2 regions of the Pseudalkalibacillus sp. Hm43 genome follow, and region 1 is predicted to be linked to the other one. Evidence: riboswitches for the same ligand, from Rfam matches in the RefSeq annotation. Region 1 holds a riboswitch; the other holds the start of a gene.

Region 1 (7,498 bases):
AGCAGATCGACCGACTTGATCAGATTGCTGAAACGGTGACAGAAGCTGATCGCGAACGAATGAAGGAACATTTCCTGATTAGTAGCCAGTATGAATACGAGTTCTGGAATATGGCATACACGCTTGAAGAGTGGCCGATCTCGATGAACAAGACTGTACCACTTGGAAAAGGAGAATGAACATGAACAAAGGACTGAAATTAACCGATATCCTCGTCACGATCGTCATCGCCATCGTGTTCGGAATCGTATACAAACTATGGGGACCGCTCTACTATTTCGTCAAACCGTTCGGACTCCACGTCGATCAGCTCATCTACGGGATGTGGTTCATGGCTGCGACCGTCGCATTCCTGATCATCCGTAAGGCGGGCGTCGCTTTCCTAGCAGAGGTGGCCGCTGCATCCGGGGAATTCCTCGTCGGCTCTGAGTGGGGTCTAGAAGTGCTCCTCTTCGGTGTCGTGCAAGGACTTTTCGCGGAGCTCGTATTCATGGCGTTCCGCTACAAGCGCTTTGACGTAGGGGTAGTCAGTCTTGCAGCTATCGGTTCTGCGATCGGCTCCATCATCATGGATTTCTACAAAGGCTATATCGAGGATCTCGCGCTCTGGAACCTGTCGCTTTTCCTCGGATTTCGGATCATCGGATCGATCCTGATTGCGGGTGTGGCTGCTTATCTACTTGTAAAAGCGCTTGAAAAAACCGGGGTAACGAGCCTTGTCCGACCAGCTGCCCAAGAGGATTACGACGCACTAGACGAACGCGAACATGCTTAACGTTGAAAAACTCCGCTTGAAATTCCCTGGAGACAGCGGATTGCTGTTCAAGGACCTTTCCCTTCACATTGAAAAAGGGGAGAAGGTTCTGCTCCTCGGTCCTTCGGGATGCGGAAAGTCGACGCTCTTGCAAGTGTTATCCGGCATCATACCACAATCTGTCGAAGTGCCAATGAAAGCAGAATCGATTGAGAAACCGGCGTCCTGGGGCTATATCTTCCAGGACCCGGACGCTCAATTTTGCATGCCGTATGTGGATGAAGAGATCGCCTTCGTATTGGAAAATCAGAGCATCCCTCGAGAGGAAATGCGTCCACGGATTCGTCAGCTTTTAGAAGCCGTGGGTCTTGAGCTCGACAACATCCATACGAATATCCATACGTTGTCAGGCGGGATGAAACAGCGCCTCGCGATTGCATCGGTATTAGCACTTGAACCGGAAGTGCTGTTTCTGGATGAACCGACGGCGTTGCTCGATCCGCAAGGGACAGAAGACATCTGGAATACGGTAAAAGCAATCAGCCAAGACAAGACGCTCATCATCGTCGAGCACAAGCTGGAGCACGTCATCGACCTGATCAATCGGATCGTCCTTTTTAACGGAGAAGGGGAAATCATTGCCGATGGTCCGAAGCAACACGTCCTGTCGCAATATCAAGAAACGATGCACACACAAGGCATTTGGTACCCAGGTGTTTGGAAGGATTATGAGCCACCCAAGAAGGTCGTCGCTTCAACCGAACCTATCATTCGACTCGAGGAGTTCAAAGGGTTAAGGCAAAAAGAGTCTAAAATCCATGTGCCCCAAGCGACGGTCTACAAAGGTGAATGGATTGCGGTAACAGGTGACAACGGAGCAGGCAAATCGACGCTACTACACGCGCTCATGCAATTCATCAAAACATCGGGGGCGTACGAGCTTTACGGTAAGCCCGTCAAAAAGCTTCCGAAGGATCTTACGTTCGTTTTCCAAAATCCTGAGTTCCAGTTTGTGACGAATTCGGTTTATGAAGAGATCGCGTATGGTTTGCGGGTAGAAAAACGACCCCAACAGGAAGTGGGTGCGATGGTGGACGAACTGCTCGAGCGTTTCCACCTCACTTCGTTCCGAAAACATCATCCGTACCAGCTTTCAATGGGACAAAAGCGTCGGTTGTCGGTAGCGGCTTCAATCGTTCGGAATCAGCCAATCCTGTTGCTGGATGAACCGACATTCGGTCAAGACTCGAAAAATACATTTGCGCTCCTTGAGATGTTGCGAGACTACCAGAAGGAAGGCTCGACCATCCTTATGGTCACGCATGATGAACAGGTCGTGGAGCATTTCGCGACTCGAATTTGGACAATCGAAAACGGCTTGTTAACAGAAGATCGGCTCGTTCACACCCAAGAACGAGAACCTGTAATGGAGTGTTTGTAAATGGAATTCCAATACAACGAAACGTGGTTGCATAAAATCAATCCGACCTTGAAGCTCTTCTTCATGGTCGGTATGTTTCTTTTTGTTCTGTTTGTTCACCAGCTGAACTGGTTGATCTACCTGACGTCCGGGGCATTCCTCTTGTTCTGGTTTTTTTCCGGTCATCCAAAAAAGCGGCTCGCACTGCTGATGATTCCGTTCATCCTCGTGTTTGTCTCGACGGCGACCTCGATGATTTTCTTTGGAAAAGGGGAAACGACCTGGTTCAAGTTCGGGCTCATTCACATTACGGAAGAAAGCTTTTACAGAGGGATTCACCTCGGGTTCAGGGCACTCATTTTCGCGACGCTTGGGCTTACCTTCACGCTCACCACTCGCCCGGTCAACCTGTTTTACTCTTTGATGCAGCAAGCGAAGCTGAAGCCGAAATACGCGTATAGTTTCATGGCGGGGATGCGCTTAATCCCCATCATGATTGAGGAATTCTTCACGATCCGGAATGCGATGAGAGTACGGGGTGTCCAACAACAACGGGGTATCCGTTCGTTCTTTTTCAAACTGAAATCGTACTCGATTCCGCTGCTTTCCCAAAGTATCCGCCGGGCGCACCGGATAGCGGTCGCAATGGAAGCGAAGCGGTTTTCCGATGCAACAAAGCGTACTTTTTATTATCAAATTGGCTATTCCAAAACAGATGGATTGTTCATCCTTTCGTTCGTTGCTCTTATTCTCTTATCTTACTATTCTGCCGAGTTGTGGCCGCTATTCCCAGTCGGGGATGTTCGATATGAAAGTTGAGTTTCTGAGAGTTGGGTGTTACAGTAGAAGAAACAACTGAATATTGGCAATAGTTTCACTAGGGGAGTCGAATGACTGAGATGGAAGACGAACTTCCAGACCCTTTGAACCTGATCTGGTTGGTACCAGCGTAGGGAAGTGGCCGATACCGTATATAATAGGATTACTACTATATGAGGACCACTCTTTACGCTTAAGGGTGGTCCTTTTTGTTATTTAAAAAAGAAAGGTGGGAGGCGCATGGTTAACCCAACGATTCATGTCGTTTCCACAGGAACGCAGACGTTAGAGACATTTTCAGAGATTGCAAGTTCTATCCATGTCTACGTCGACTTCATCCATATCCGGGAAAAGGCGAGAACTGCAGGTGAAATCGCTGAATGCGTAAGTCTTCTTGTTGAAAAAGGAGTGCCAACTGAGAAGCTTATTATCAATGATCGAGTGGATGTGGCGGCAGTCTTGGAAACGAGAGGTGTTCAGCTAGCCTTTCACAGCCTAGGCGTTCCAGAAGTTAAGCGAACGTTCCCGAATATGCTGGTTGGAAAATCCGTGCACAGCATAGAAGAAGCGCTTGTGGCTGAGCAGCAAGGCGCTGATTACGTCCTTTTCGGGCATATTTTTGCGACGACCTCGAAGCCGGATCTTTATCCGAGAGGAGTTTCCCAGTTAAAACAACTGATTAACCAGGTGACGATTCCCGTCATTGCCATCGGCGGAATCTCGCCTGATAACGTCGGGGAAGTCATCGAGGCGGGAGTGAGTGGCGTTGCGGTCATGTCAGGCATTCTACAGGCTGAAGATCCAGTAGCCGAAGTGAAAAAGTATCGGAAACGGATCGAGGAGGTGCAGCATGCAAACACATTATGATGCGATTATTGTTGGAGCTGGTGTAATTGGAAGTTCCATTGCGTACAACTTATCGAAACGTGGTAAAAAAGTACTTGTGCTTGAACGCGGGCAAATCGCAGCGAAAGCATCGAGCGCAGCAGCGGGCATGCTAGGTGCTCAAGCTGGAATTGAAAAGGACACACCGTTTTTCCAACTCGCCAAAGCAAGTAGAGCGATGTTCCCAGAGCTTGCAGAAGAATTGAAAGAACTGAGTGGAATGGATATTGAGCTGCAGCAGAACGGCTTTTATAAGGTGGCGACATCTGAGGAAGAAGCGGTGGAGTTCAAAAGACTGGTTCAAGCTCAGAAGGACATGGGAGAAGAAGCAGAATGGATTCCCCCGTCGGAACTTCGACTCTTAGAGCCAGCGCTCAACTTGACGAATTTCGGCGCGATGTTCATTCCGAATGACGGTCAAGTGACGGCATCTTCACTGACGACAGCTTATGCAACATCTGCAGTTGCGTTGGGTGCGCAAATCCTTGAACACACAGAAGTACACATATTTGTTAAGGAGCAGAACCGTATTGTAGGAGTGGAGACCATGTTTGGTGAGTATCGTGCCGAACATGTCATCGTCGCTGGTGGGGCTTGGAGTGGAAAGTTATTGAGTGGAGCAGGCGTCACAATCGATACCTATCCAGTAAAAGGAGAAGTCTTCTCGGTGAAGAGTAAACGTCGACTTGTTAAAGGGACGATTTCGGCAAACGGATGCTACATTGTGCCAAAACCAGGCAACCGCCTGATTGTAGGGGCAACGGAAAAGGCAGGTACTTTTGATGAGGCTGTAACAATCGAAGGAATCTCCACTTTGATGGAGCGAGCGAAAGCGATTTTACCTGAGTTGAAAGATGCCGAATGGGAGAGATCCTGGGCAGGCATTCGTCCACAAACGGGGGATAGCCTCCCATATCTCGGAGCACATCCGACTGAAAAAGGTCTCTATATCGCAACCGGCCATTACCGTGACGGCATCTTGCTTTCCGCGATCACGGGAGCGATTATGGCAGATGTTATAGAAGGAATTGCGATGAAACCTGAATGGGCATCGGCTTTTCAAATTGATAGAACAACCCTCAACGTATAAAGGGAGTGATACACATGTTGCTACACATTAACGGAGAGTCGGTCACTGTACCGGACTCCATTGAACACGTGTCCGACTTGATCGAGCATTTCCAGCTCGGAGAACGCGTCGTTATGATTGAGCATAATGAAGACATTTTGGAAAAACAGAGCCATCCGGAAACGAAAGTGCAGGATGGAGATAAAATTGAAATCGTACAATTCGTAGGAGGCGGTTGATCATGTTGAAAATTGGTGATTTTACATTTAACTCAAGATTGTTATTAGGGACAGGGAAGTACCCGAATTTCGATGTACAAAAACAGGCAGTGGAAGTGTCAGGTACAGAGATTTTGACGTTCACGGTTCGGCGTATGAACATATTCGAGCCGAGTCAGCCGAACTTTTTAGAAAAGCTGGATTTGGAAAGATATTCATTGCTGCCGAATACAGCCGGTGCGAAAACAGCCGAAGAAGCCGTCCGTCACGCGAAACTCGCAAAAGCTTCCGGACTTTGTGATATGGTGAAAGTAGAAGTCATTGGCTGTGACAAGACGTTGTTGCCGGATCCGGTCGAAACTTTGAAAGCGACCGAAGAGCTGTTGAAGGAAGGATTCACGGTTCTGCCTTATACGTCCGATGATGTCGTCCTGGCTAGAAAGCTAGAAGAGCTTGGCGCACATGCGATCATGCCAGGTGCATCTCCAATCGGATCAGGGCAAGGGATCATCAACCCGCTTAACTTGAGGTTTATCATCGAGCAATCGAATGTACCTGTGATCGTCGATGCTGGTATCGGTTCACCATCTGACGCCGCATTAGCGATGGAACTTGGTGCAGACGGTGTGTTGTTGAATACGGCCGTTTCTGCAGCAGAAGATCCAGTGAAAATGGCCGAAGCGATGAAATTGTCGATTGAGGCAGGTCGTCTCGGTTATGAAGCAGGTCGGATCCCGAAGAAGCGTTACGCAACAGCGAGCAGCCCTATGGAAGGAATGAGCATAGGTTGAGCGACCGTTATTCACGACAAACCCTATTCACACCGATAGGGGAAGAAGGACAACAAAAGATCAAACAGAAGCACGTACTCATCATCGGGGCTGGAGCGCTCGGTACTGGGAACGCGGAAGCGCTTGTACGAGCAGGTGTAGGGAAACTGACGATTGTCGACCGGGACTATGTCGAGTGGAGCAATCTCCAGCGCCAACAATTGTATACGGAAAAAGATGCGGATGCACGCATTCCGAAGGCTGTGGCGGCGCAAAATCGGTTGAGCGAAATCAATTCGGATGTGGAGATTGAAGCGCACATTTTAGATGCGACACCTCAGGAATTGGAGCAGCTCGTGGATGGCGTGGACTTGATTCTTGATGCCACAGACAATTTTGACACACGAATGATGATCAACGACATTTCTCAGAAATACGAAGTTCCATGGATTTACGGCGCTTGTGTGAGCAGTTATGGTATCAGTTTTACCGTCATACCTGGGGAGACTCCTTGCCTGAACTGCTTGTTGGAAAGTGTGCCGCTTGGCGGTTTGACGTGCGACACGGCGGGTATCATCAGTCCGACTGTGCAAATGGTCGTCGCCTATCAGACGGCAGAAGCGCTGAAAATTTTAGTGGAGGATTGGGACGCTTTACGGAAGAAGTTAGTCTCATTCGATCTATGGAGCAATCAGCAGACGGCCATCAACGTGTCGAAGGCGAAAAAGGACAACTGCTTATCTTGCGGAGCAGAACCGACGTATCCTCACTTGTCTTATGAAAATCAAACGAAAACCGCTGTGTTGTGCGGACGGGACTCTGTACAGATCCGACCGCCGGAACGTCAGGAGCGGAATCTGGATGAAGTGGCAGAAAGGCTGTCTGCGCAAGGTGGCACGATTGAGCAAAACCCGTTTCTCCTCTCTTTTTCAAAAGGAGAGCAACGGATCGTGTTGTTTAAAGATGGACGCGCACTCATTCACGGAACGAAGGACATAGCGGAAGCGAAGTCGTTGTACCATCGATATTTAGGCTAACAGAGGTGGAGGTTCATGATGATTAGTAAAGCATTGACGATCGCCGGCTCAGATAGCGGTGGCGGGGCCGGAATCCAGGCGGATTTGAAAACGTTTCAAGAGCTCGAAGTGTACGGAATGTCCGTCATTACGGCGGTCACTGCGCAAAACACGCTCGGTGTCCAAGCCGTCTATCCGATGACGGTGGAGGCAGTTGGAGAGCAATTGTACTCTATTGCGACAGACTTACAGCCCGATGCGATCAAGACCGGCATGCTGTTCAGCAGTGAAATCATCGAGAAAGTCGCTGAGGTCGTGGAGAAGAATTCTTGGATGAAGCTCGTGGTCGATCCCGTCATGATCGCGAAAGGTGGTGCTTCCCTTTTAAAAGAGGAAGCGGTAGAAGCGGTGAAGACGAAATTGATGCCGCTTGCCTATGTGGTGACGCCGAACATTCCTGAAGCGGAAGCGTTGACCGGAATCACGATTGAAACGATGGAAGACCGGAAAGTGGCAGCGGAAAAATTGAAAGCGATGGGCGCAGTGA
Region 2 (7,498 bases), 1.1 Mb from region 1:
TTGCAAAAGGACAGCATCCCCGCCGGTGAGGCCGGAATGGGATTTCACGCCTTCCTTGATACCTTTTTCAACCGCTTGCTCCATGACATCAAGATTTTTTTCCATCAGGTCCATCACGGTTTCACGATCTCGCCCAGTCACATCCATTTCTTGCTGGATCATCACTTCAGAAATCGGGATATTCTTTGAGACGGCTCGTTCAACCAATTCACTGACATTACGGAACATCATATCGATAACCACCCTTCTATTTATTCATGAATTCGAGTTGCCTTGATGATGTGCGGTAGCTTTTCAATTTCTTCTAGGACGGAATCTTCCAAGTTCTGATCGACCTCGATAGTCATCAACGCTTCACTACCGACTTCTTTTCTGCCGACCTCCATATGTCCGATGTTGATTTCCAGTTTGGCAAGGAGATTGGCAACACCTGCAATCGCCCCATATCGATCATTATGGACGACGAGCAGAGCTGGATGATTACCGGATAATCGAAGTTCAAAACCGTTCAACTCAATGATTTCGATCTTTCCACCACCGATTGAAATCCCTACGATTTCAAGCTCCCCTTGCTCATCCCCCATCCGTATCCGAGCTGTATTGGGATGGTCGGTCAAAGCATCTTCTTCCGTCATTTTCACTTTGATCTTTTCTTTCTTTGCGATTTTCAAAGATTCACTGATCCGTTCATCGAACGTATCAAAGTCTAGGATTCCACCGACAATGGCTACATCGGTCCCATGACCTCTATAGGTCCTTGCAAAGGAACCGTAAAAGGATATATGTACCCAGTCCGGTTTACGTCCAAATAATGAGCGCGCTACCCGGCCGATTCGGGCTGCACCGGCTGTATGTGAACTGGAAGGACCGATCATGATTGGTCCGATGATATCAAAAACGCTTTTAAACTTCATCCTACATTCCTCCAGGATAAGCGGTTTTTTGGAACTATGATGGAAAAACTCCCCTGATATAGAATATTCCTACCCGATCGGTCTTCAGAAAGATCATGGTAGGAATATGTTTAGCGTTTATTCAACGGAAATGATATACGAATAGATGGGTTGTTGACCCGGATGGATTTCAACTTCCGCATCTGGGTAGTGCTCCGTAATATAATCTTCTAGCGCTTCAGCATCTTCCTGATTGGCATCTTCGCCATAAATGATTGTGACGATTTCATCATCTTCATCAATCATTTCAGACAAGAGAGCTTCCACCGCTTCTTTCTGGGACTTCTTCGACGTAACGATTTTCCCATCGAATATACCCATGAAGTCGTCCTTTTTGATTTCCACGCCATCAATCGACGTGTCTCTTACTGCGAACGTGATTTGACCGGATTTCACATGGCCAACCGCTTCAGTCATACTCTCTTGATTCTCTTCAAGAGATGCGCTTGGATTGAAGGCCAGTAGGGCTGAAATACCTTGTGGAACTGTTTTCGTCTTAACGACAGCAACGTCTTCATCTACAACAGAAGCTGCTTGTTCTGCTGCCATTACGATGTTCCCGTTGTTCGGTAGGATGATCAGCTTTTCAGCATGCGCTTCTTCGATGGCTTTCACGATGTCTTCCGTACTTGGATTCATCGTTTGACCTCCTGCAATCACGACAGTTGCTCCCAGGCTCTTGAATAATTCTTCAATGCCCGATCCCATTGATACTGTAATGATGCCGAAAGGTTTTTTCTTTTCTTGGACTTTGACTTTCGGTTCGTCCTTTTCACTTTCTAATATTGCCGTGTGCTGCTCGCGCATGTTTTCAATCTTAATATTGATCAGATCTCCATACGATTGCGCAAGAGACAGCATATCTCCCGGCTTTTCCGTATGTATATGAACTTTGACAAGTTCCTCATCCGAAACGACGAGCAAAGAATCACCATGTTCATTCAGCTCGTTACGGAAATCGTCTTCAGAAAACGGATTTTGATCCGTCTTCTCTTTCTTGAACTTGACCATGAACTCCGTGCAATATCCAAAATGGATATCTTCCGTTTTCATGTGCATTTGAGCTTTATGGTGCTCCGCGCTTACCAGTTCATCCATAGAAGGTCCGGAAATGCTTACTTCTGGCAACTCTTTTCCTTCAAGTACAGCTAAAAACCCTTCATAGATCGTGACGAGTCCTTGACCGCCAGAATCAACGACACCGACTTCCTTCAAAACCGGTAACAGATCCGGTGTACGATCAAGTGATTCTTTCGCTTCCTTCAACGTTTGCTCCATCAAGGAAACGAGATCATCCGTTTTACGGGCTGCCTTAGATGCTTTCTTCGCTGCATCCTTTGCAACTGTAAGGATTGTCCCTTCTACAGGTTTCATGACTGCTTTATATGCCGTTTCCACTCCGGCTTCCAATGCTTCCGCAAACAGCTTTGCGTCCACTGATTTTTTCCCTGTAAGTGCTTTAGAGAACCCTCGGAAAAGCTGGGAAAGAATAACACCAGAATTTCCTCGCGCTCCCATCAAAAGACCTTTAGAGAATGTAGATGCAATCAAACCTGCATCGTCCGTGTCAAGACCTTTCACTTCCTTCACACCAGAAGTGATGGTCAAATTCATATTGGTTCCTGTATCTCCATCCGGAACCGGGAATACATTCAGGGCGTCGACCATCTTCACATTTTTGTTAAGATTGTCCGCCCCATAGATAAACATCTGGGAAAGCTTTTTCCCGCCTAACTTCTTCTCTGTCACGAATTCTTCCTCCTCGTTACGGGTTCGTCACCCTCACGCCTTGAACAAAGATATTGACGGAATCAACTGATAATCCGAGCATTTGATCAAGCGTATACTTCACTTTTGTTTGAACATTGTGAGCTACTTCAGAAATTTTCGTTCCATAGCTGACGATGATATACATGTCTATGTGTACTTCATCCTCTTCTTGGCGCACGACGATTCCACGGCTGAAATTGTCACGTCCTAGAAGCTCTGTAATGCCATCTTTAATTTGCTTTTGCGATGCCATTCCGATAATACCATAACAATCGATTGCGGCTCCACCTGCAATCGTAGCGATCACATCGTTAGAGATATCAATTTCTCCATACTTAGTTTTCATTTCTATAGACATGTAGAATCCTCCCTTGGATTTAATACCTATGACTAGTGTCATTTTACTATAATATCTAACATTTTAAAAGAAAATATCAATATTGGCCAATATCATGTCAAGTAAATAAACTTGATAATGCTTGTTGCAATCTAAGAACACTCGTGCTACTATAGTGTAGTGTTTTCGTATAAACTATAAACTGCATTATTTCTCTTATTTGCAATAAAGGAGGTACATTCATAATGGCTAGAAAATGTGTTGTTACTGGTAAGAAAACAAGCTTTGGAAACAAGCGTTCACACGCATTGAACACTACGAAACGTAAATGGGGAGCGAACGTTCAGAAGGTTCGTATTCTTGTTGACGGTAAGCCGAAGCGCGTATACGTTTCTGCTCGTGCCTTGAAATCAGGTAAAGTAGAGCGCGTTTAATTGTATGAAAAGAAAATGAACCCAAGATCGGGTTCATTTTTAATTTCTGGGACCTGAAGCACCTCGCTTCCGGTCCTTTTTCGTATATTCGAGTACCGCAAACGTCTCATTCGCACCCCGATTTCGGCTTTTTCTCAGTTTCGAGTACCGCATAGACAAAACAAAAAAGCACCTCGGTTGGTGCTTTTTTGCTTACCCCTTCTTAAAGGACCCTAGGACCGCTCTTACAAATCCCCCTAAGAACTTCGGCAGTTTGATGGTATAAAATTTCATGATTCCGCCTCCTCCAACGTTAGTTTCCGCACCCAATCTCTTCGGAAAATTAACATTCTATTTAAGTATATTCGTCTACTTAAAAAAAGTACCAGGAGTTTACGTTTGCAAATCAGTCTTTGCTTCTTACCACCATAATTATGCCGTCTTCAAATGAATAAGTACCTTTTTTTGTTACAAGCTCATTTGAAATGCAGAGGGTCGAACCCCACACTAGTTCAGCTTGATCGAGGGGATACTTGAATCCTTCCAGCGTAATCCCTTTCACTTCAGCGCTAAAAGGGATGAAGGATATATAAGGGTATCGCTCGTCATGCTCCAACGAGTAATGGCCCGGATTTTTCATCATCACTTCATTCGTTCGATCGATGATCACCGTTTCAATTCCCCGATCGAGACCTTGCTTCAGCAGTTGCATGTTGATCAACTCATGATCGAGCCGGCCCCCCGTTGCGCCGTATAACTCAATACGATCAGGATCTTGTTCGAATGCCCATTGCAAAGCCAGTTCCAAATCCGTCATATCCTTTTCTTGTTCAAATGTGAACATCGCCATTTGTTCATCTTTAAGAGCAGTGATATCTTCGTCTGTTATGGAATCGAAATCACCAAAAGCAGCTGCGGGAACGATTTTTCTTTTCTGAAGAAAAAGAATCCCTTCATCTACTCCGATAAATATCGCATTTTCCTTACCCATCTGTTCAGGTAGCAAGTACTCAGGCCCTCCTGAAACTAAGCAAATCGTCTTCAATACTATCACTCTCCATGAATCAGTTTAGGAGCAGTCTTAGATAACAACACGAGTAAAATGACTGTCAACACGAATGTTGGGCCAATGTATGAAATGTTATATAGGAACGAGTACATGAATGCAGGTGTTCCTTCAGGTGCTTGGTCTGCAAAGAATGCAACGCCCGATATAACATGGCTGGCAAGTCGTAACACGCTTCCGATAAAGGTTCCAAGTATGATCATAAAGACTCGCTTGCCAAAAGTATCACTCCAGCCTGGTCTTGTGAGTCCAGCTAATCCTACCAATAAAAATGCTAGTGGGTAGTCCAGGATAACTTGTAAGAAATAATAGATATATGGATTAATCATTAGTTGTAGAAGTCCAATGAGCAAACCTGTCAGGACGCCAGGAAATAACCCTCTACGGAATGCCATGATAAAAATTGGAACCATCTCTAGTGATACAGAACCACCGAATGCCCAGGGACCACTCAGTTTAATAAATCCTAATATAATTCCTAATGCTGCCATGATGGCAACTTCCGCCATCAATAAATTACGGTTTCTCATATTCTCTCTCCCCTTCATCTCTACAAAGAAATCACTGATCTGGAATAAAAAAGCGACTGCCCAAGAGGACAGCCGCTTTCGAATAATTTTATCTATCTATTATCGATTGAAAGCCAACTTCCCTCCGCAGGTATGATCCTGTTCAGGTTCTCAGGGTCAGAAGCCTACACTTCACTCTCAATCTCTTTCGGAGATTCCCCTAGTGGTTTCTTTGTAACTATTTAATTTCTACTCCACATTATACACCACGGATGGCTTCGATTGCATCCTTCCTGTTTTCCTTTTTGTAAATCGCAGAACCTGCGACAAGGACATTGGCACCATGCTCGCGGCACAGCTTTGCGGTTTCCGGATTGACACCACCATCGATTTCGATATCGATGTCGAGTCCTCTTTCCTTACACAGGTCCGATACTGCCTTCACCTTTGGAAGAACTTGTTCAATGAAGGATTGCCCTCCAAAACCAGGATTGACCGTCATCAACAAAACAAGATCGACATCGTCAATGATGTGCTCAATCATGCTGACAGGCGTATGAGGGTTGAGGACAACGCCCGCTTTCACCCCTTGGTCTTTAATCAATTGAATCGTCCGGTGGAGATGTGGACAAGCCTCTACATGGACGGATAATATATCCGCGCCGGCCTTCGCGAACTCCGGAATATATTGATCCGGGTTTTCAATCATCAAGTGGACGTCCAAAGGGAGATCCGTAACCGGGCGAATGGCGTCTACAATCAATGGTCCAATTGTGATGTTCGGTACGAAGTGTCCGTCCATCACATCCACATGAATATAATCCGCGCCACCTAGTTCAACATCTTTAATCTCTTCTCCTAGCTTCGAGAAATCAGCAGAAAGGATCGATGGTGCTATTTTCGTCATCGTCAGTACCTCCGTTGCTTTTGTTCATTGATTTCTTGTAAAAACTTTTCGTAATGTTCATAACGGAATTGCGCAATCTCTCCATCCGCTAACGCGGCTTTCACTGCACACTTCGGTTCGGATGTATGTGTGCATCCTCGGAATTTGCAATCCGGTCGTCTGTCACGCATTTCAGGAAAATAAATCGTCAAGTCCTCAGGTTCCATATCTACAAAATCAAGAGAACTGAACCCTGGTGTATCCGCTACTAATCCTTCCCCGAAAGGAATCAATTCGACATGTCTGGTCGTATGTTTCCCACGTCCGAGGTGATTTGAGATTTGGTTCGTTTCCAAGTTCAACTCTGGATTCAACGCATTCAACAAGGTCGATTTACCGACACCCGATTGTCCAGCAACAACCGTTACTTTATCTTCAAAAACGGTTCGAACATCTTCAAGTCCGATTTCTTCGGTAGAAGAAGTTTCAATTACTTCATATCCGATTTCTCGATACACATTAAGATCGTCCTTAAGTTCTTCCGGTTGATCGAGTAAATCCAGCTTACTGAGACAGATTACTGGTAAGATATCATTAGCTTCGATATGGACGAGGAACCGATCCAAAAGGAGCGTATTGAACGCTGGCTCTTGTGCTGAAAAAATGAGAAGTGCCTGATCCACATTGGCAATCGGTGGTCTGATGAGCTCATTTTTCCGTTCAAGGATTTCTAAGACATAACCGTCTGTCTTATTGCTTGATTCGAATTCAACATCATCACCAACTAGTGGGGTCAGCTTTCGTTTCCGAAAATTGCCCCTGCCACGACATTGATACACTTCACCTTCACTTTTCACATAATAATAACCGCTCAACGCTTTAATAATCGTTCCTTTTGGCATGCAGTTCATCTACTCTCCATTCTGGAATTTTTTCGCTTCTTCATACGTATACGACTCGCTATAGTATTCTTCACCGTCGACAAATACTTTATAGCTGCCTTCTTCGTTATAGGCGATCGTCAATGGGATTTCGTACATCTTCGTCTCTTTGATTTCTTCTTCAATAATGGTTTTTTCACCGTTCACATCATTCGTGACGATTTTAACCTTATGTTTCTTCGGTTCCTTCTTATCCTTTTCATTACCTTGTCCATCACCTTCTCCTGGATTTTCCTCGATTTCAACCTCTACCATGTCTTTGATTGATATCGGATCTGGAATACCTTTCGATAAGGTGACGGTGATTTCATCTCCTGCACGGACGGATGAACCGGCAGATGGATCGGTTTTGATGATGCTTCCTTCTTTCACATCTTCAGAGTATTCCCGTTCACTCGCTTCTTTAATAGTGAGTCCGTTCTCTTCAGCATAAACTTTTGCTTCTTCAATCGTTTTACCGGTCAAATCGGCTAAATCGAATGATGGCGGTCCACTGCTCACATATAAAATCAGAACCTCTTGACCAGGAATCACCATTTCCCCTGCTGCAGGGAATTGGTCGAGGATGACACCTTCCTCATACTCCTCGCTTACCCGTTTCGTCGTTTCCACGCTTTTGAACA

The links. A riboswitch is a leader RNA that binds a small molecule or an ion and turns the genes downstream of it on or off. The one in region 1 is predicted to bind thiamine pyrophosphate.
Region 2: another riboswitch for thiamine pyrophosphate. It lies ahead of thiT (energy-coupled thiamine transporter ThiT); the one in region 1 lies ahead of tenI (thiazole tautomerase TenI).

Annotation. Positions count from the first base shown of each region.
Region 1 is NZ_CM135129.1:1,977,217-1,984,714, reverse strand. It holds gene tenA (thiaminase II) at 1-179, shown strand, start outside; gene ACXQIQ_RS10580 (ECF transporter S component) at 182-775, shown strand; gene ACXQIQ_RS10575 (ABC transporter ATP-binding protein) at 768-2,195, shown strand; gene ACXQIQ_RS10570 (energy-coupling factor transporter transmembrane component T family protein) at 2,196-2,993, shown strand; TPP riboswitch at 3,044-3,147, shown strand; gene tenI (thiazole tautomerase TenI) at 3,234-3,860, shown strand; gene thiO (glycine oxidase ThiO) at 3,844-4,968, shown strand; gene thiS (sulfur carrier protein ThiS) at 4,983-5,186, shown strand; gene ACXQIQ_RS10550 (thiazole synthase) at 5,189-5,956, shown strand; gene ACXQIQ_RS10545 (thiazole biosynthesis adenylyltransferase ThiF) at 5,953-6,972, shown strand; gene thiD (bifunctional hydroxymethylpyrimidine kinase/phosphomethylpyrimidine kinase) at 6,991-7,498, shown strand, end outside.
Region 2 is NZ_CM135129.1:872,612-880,109, forward strand. It holds gene sdaAA (L-serine ammonia-lyase, iron-sulfur-dependent, subunit alpha) at 1-228, opposite strand, end outside; gene sdaAB (L-serine ammonia-lyase, iron-sulfur-dependent subunit beta) at 252-914, opposite strand; gene ACXQIQ_RS04665 (DAK2 domain-containing protein) at 1,032-2,702, opposite strand; gene ACXQIQ_RS04670 (Asp23/Gls24 family envelope stress response protein) at 2,719-3,081, opposite strand; gene rpmB (50S ribosomal protein L28) at 3,306-3,494, shown strand; gene spoVM (stage V sporulation protein SpoVM) at 3,687-3,767, opposite strand; gene ACXQIQ_RS04685 (thiamine diphosphokinase) at 3,880-4,464, opposite strand; gene thiT (energy-coupled thiamine transporter ThiT) at 4,524-5,069, opposite strand; TPP riboswitch at 5,172-5,280, opposite strand; gene rpe (ribulose-phosphate 3-epimerase) at 5,308-5,955, opposite strand; gene rsgA (ribosome small subunit-dependent GTPase A) at 5,958-6,836, opposite strand; gene pknB (Stk1 family PASTA domain-containing Ser/Thr kinase) at 6,846-7,498, opposite strand, start outside.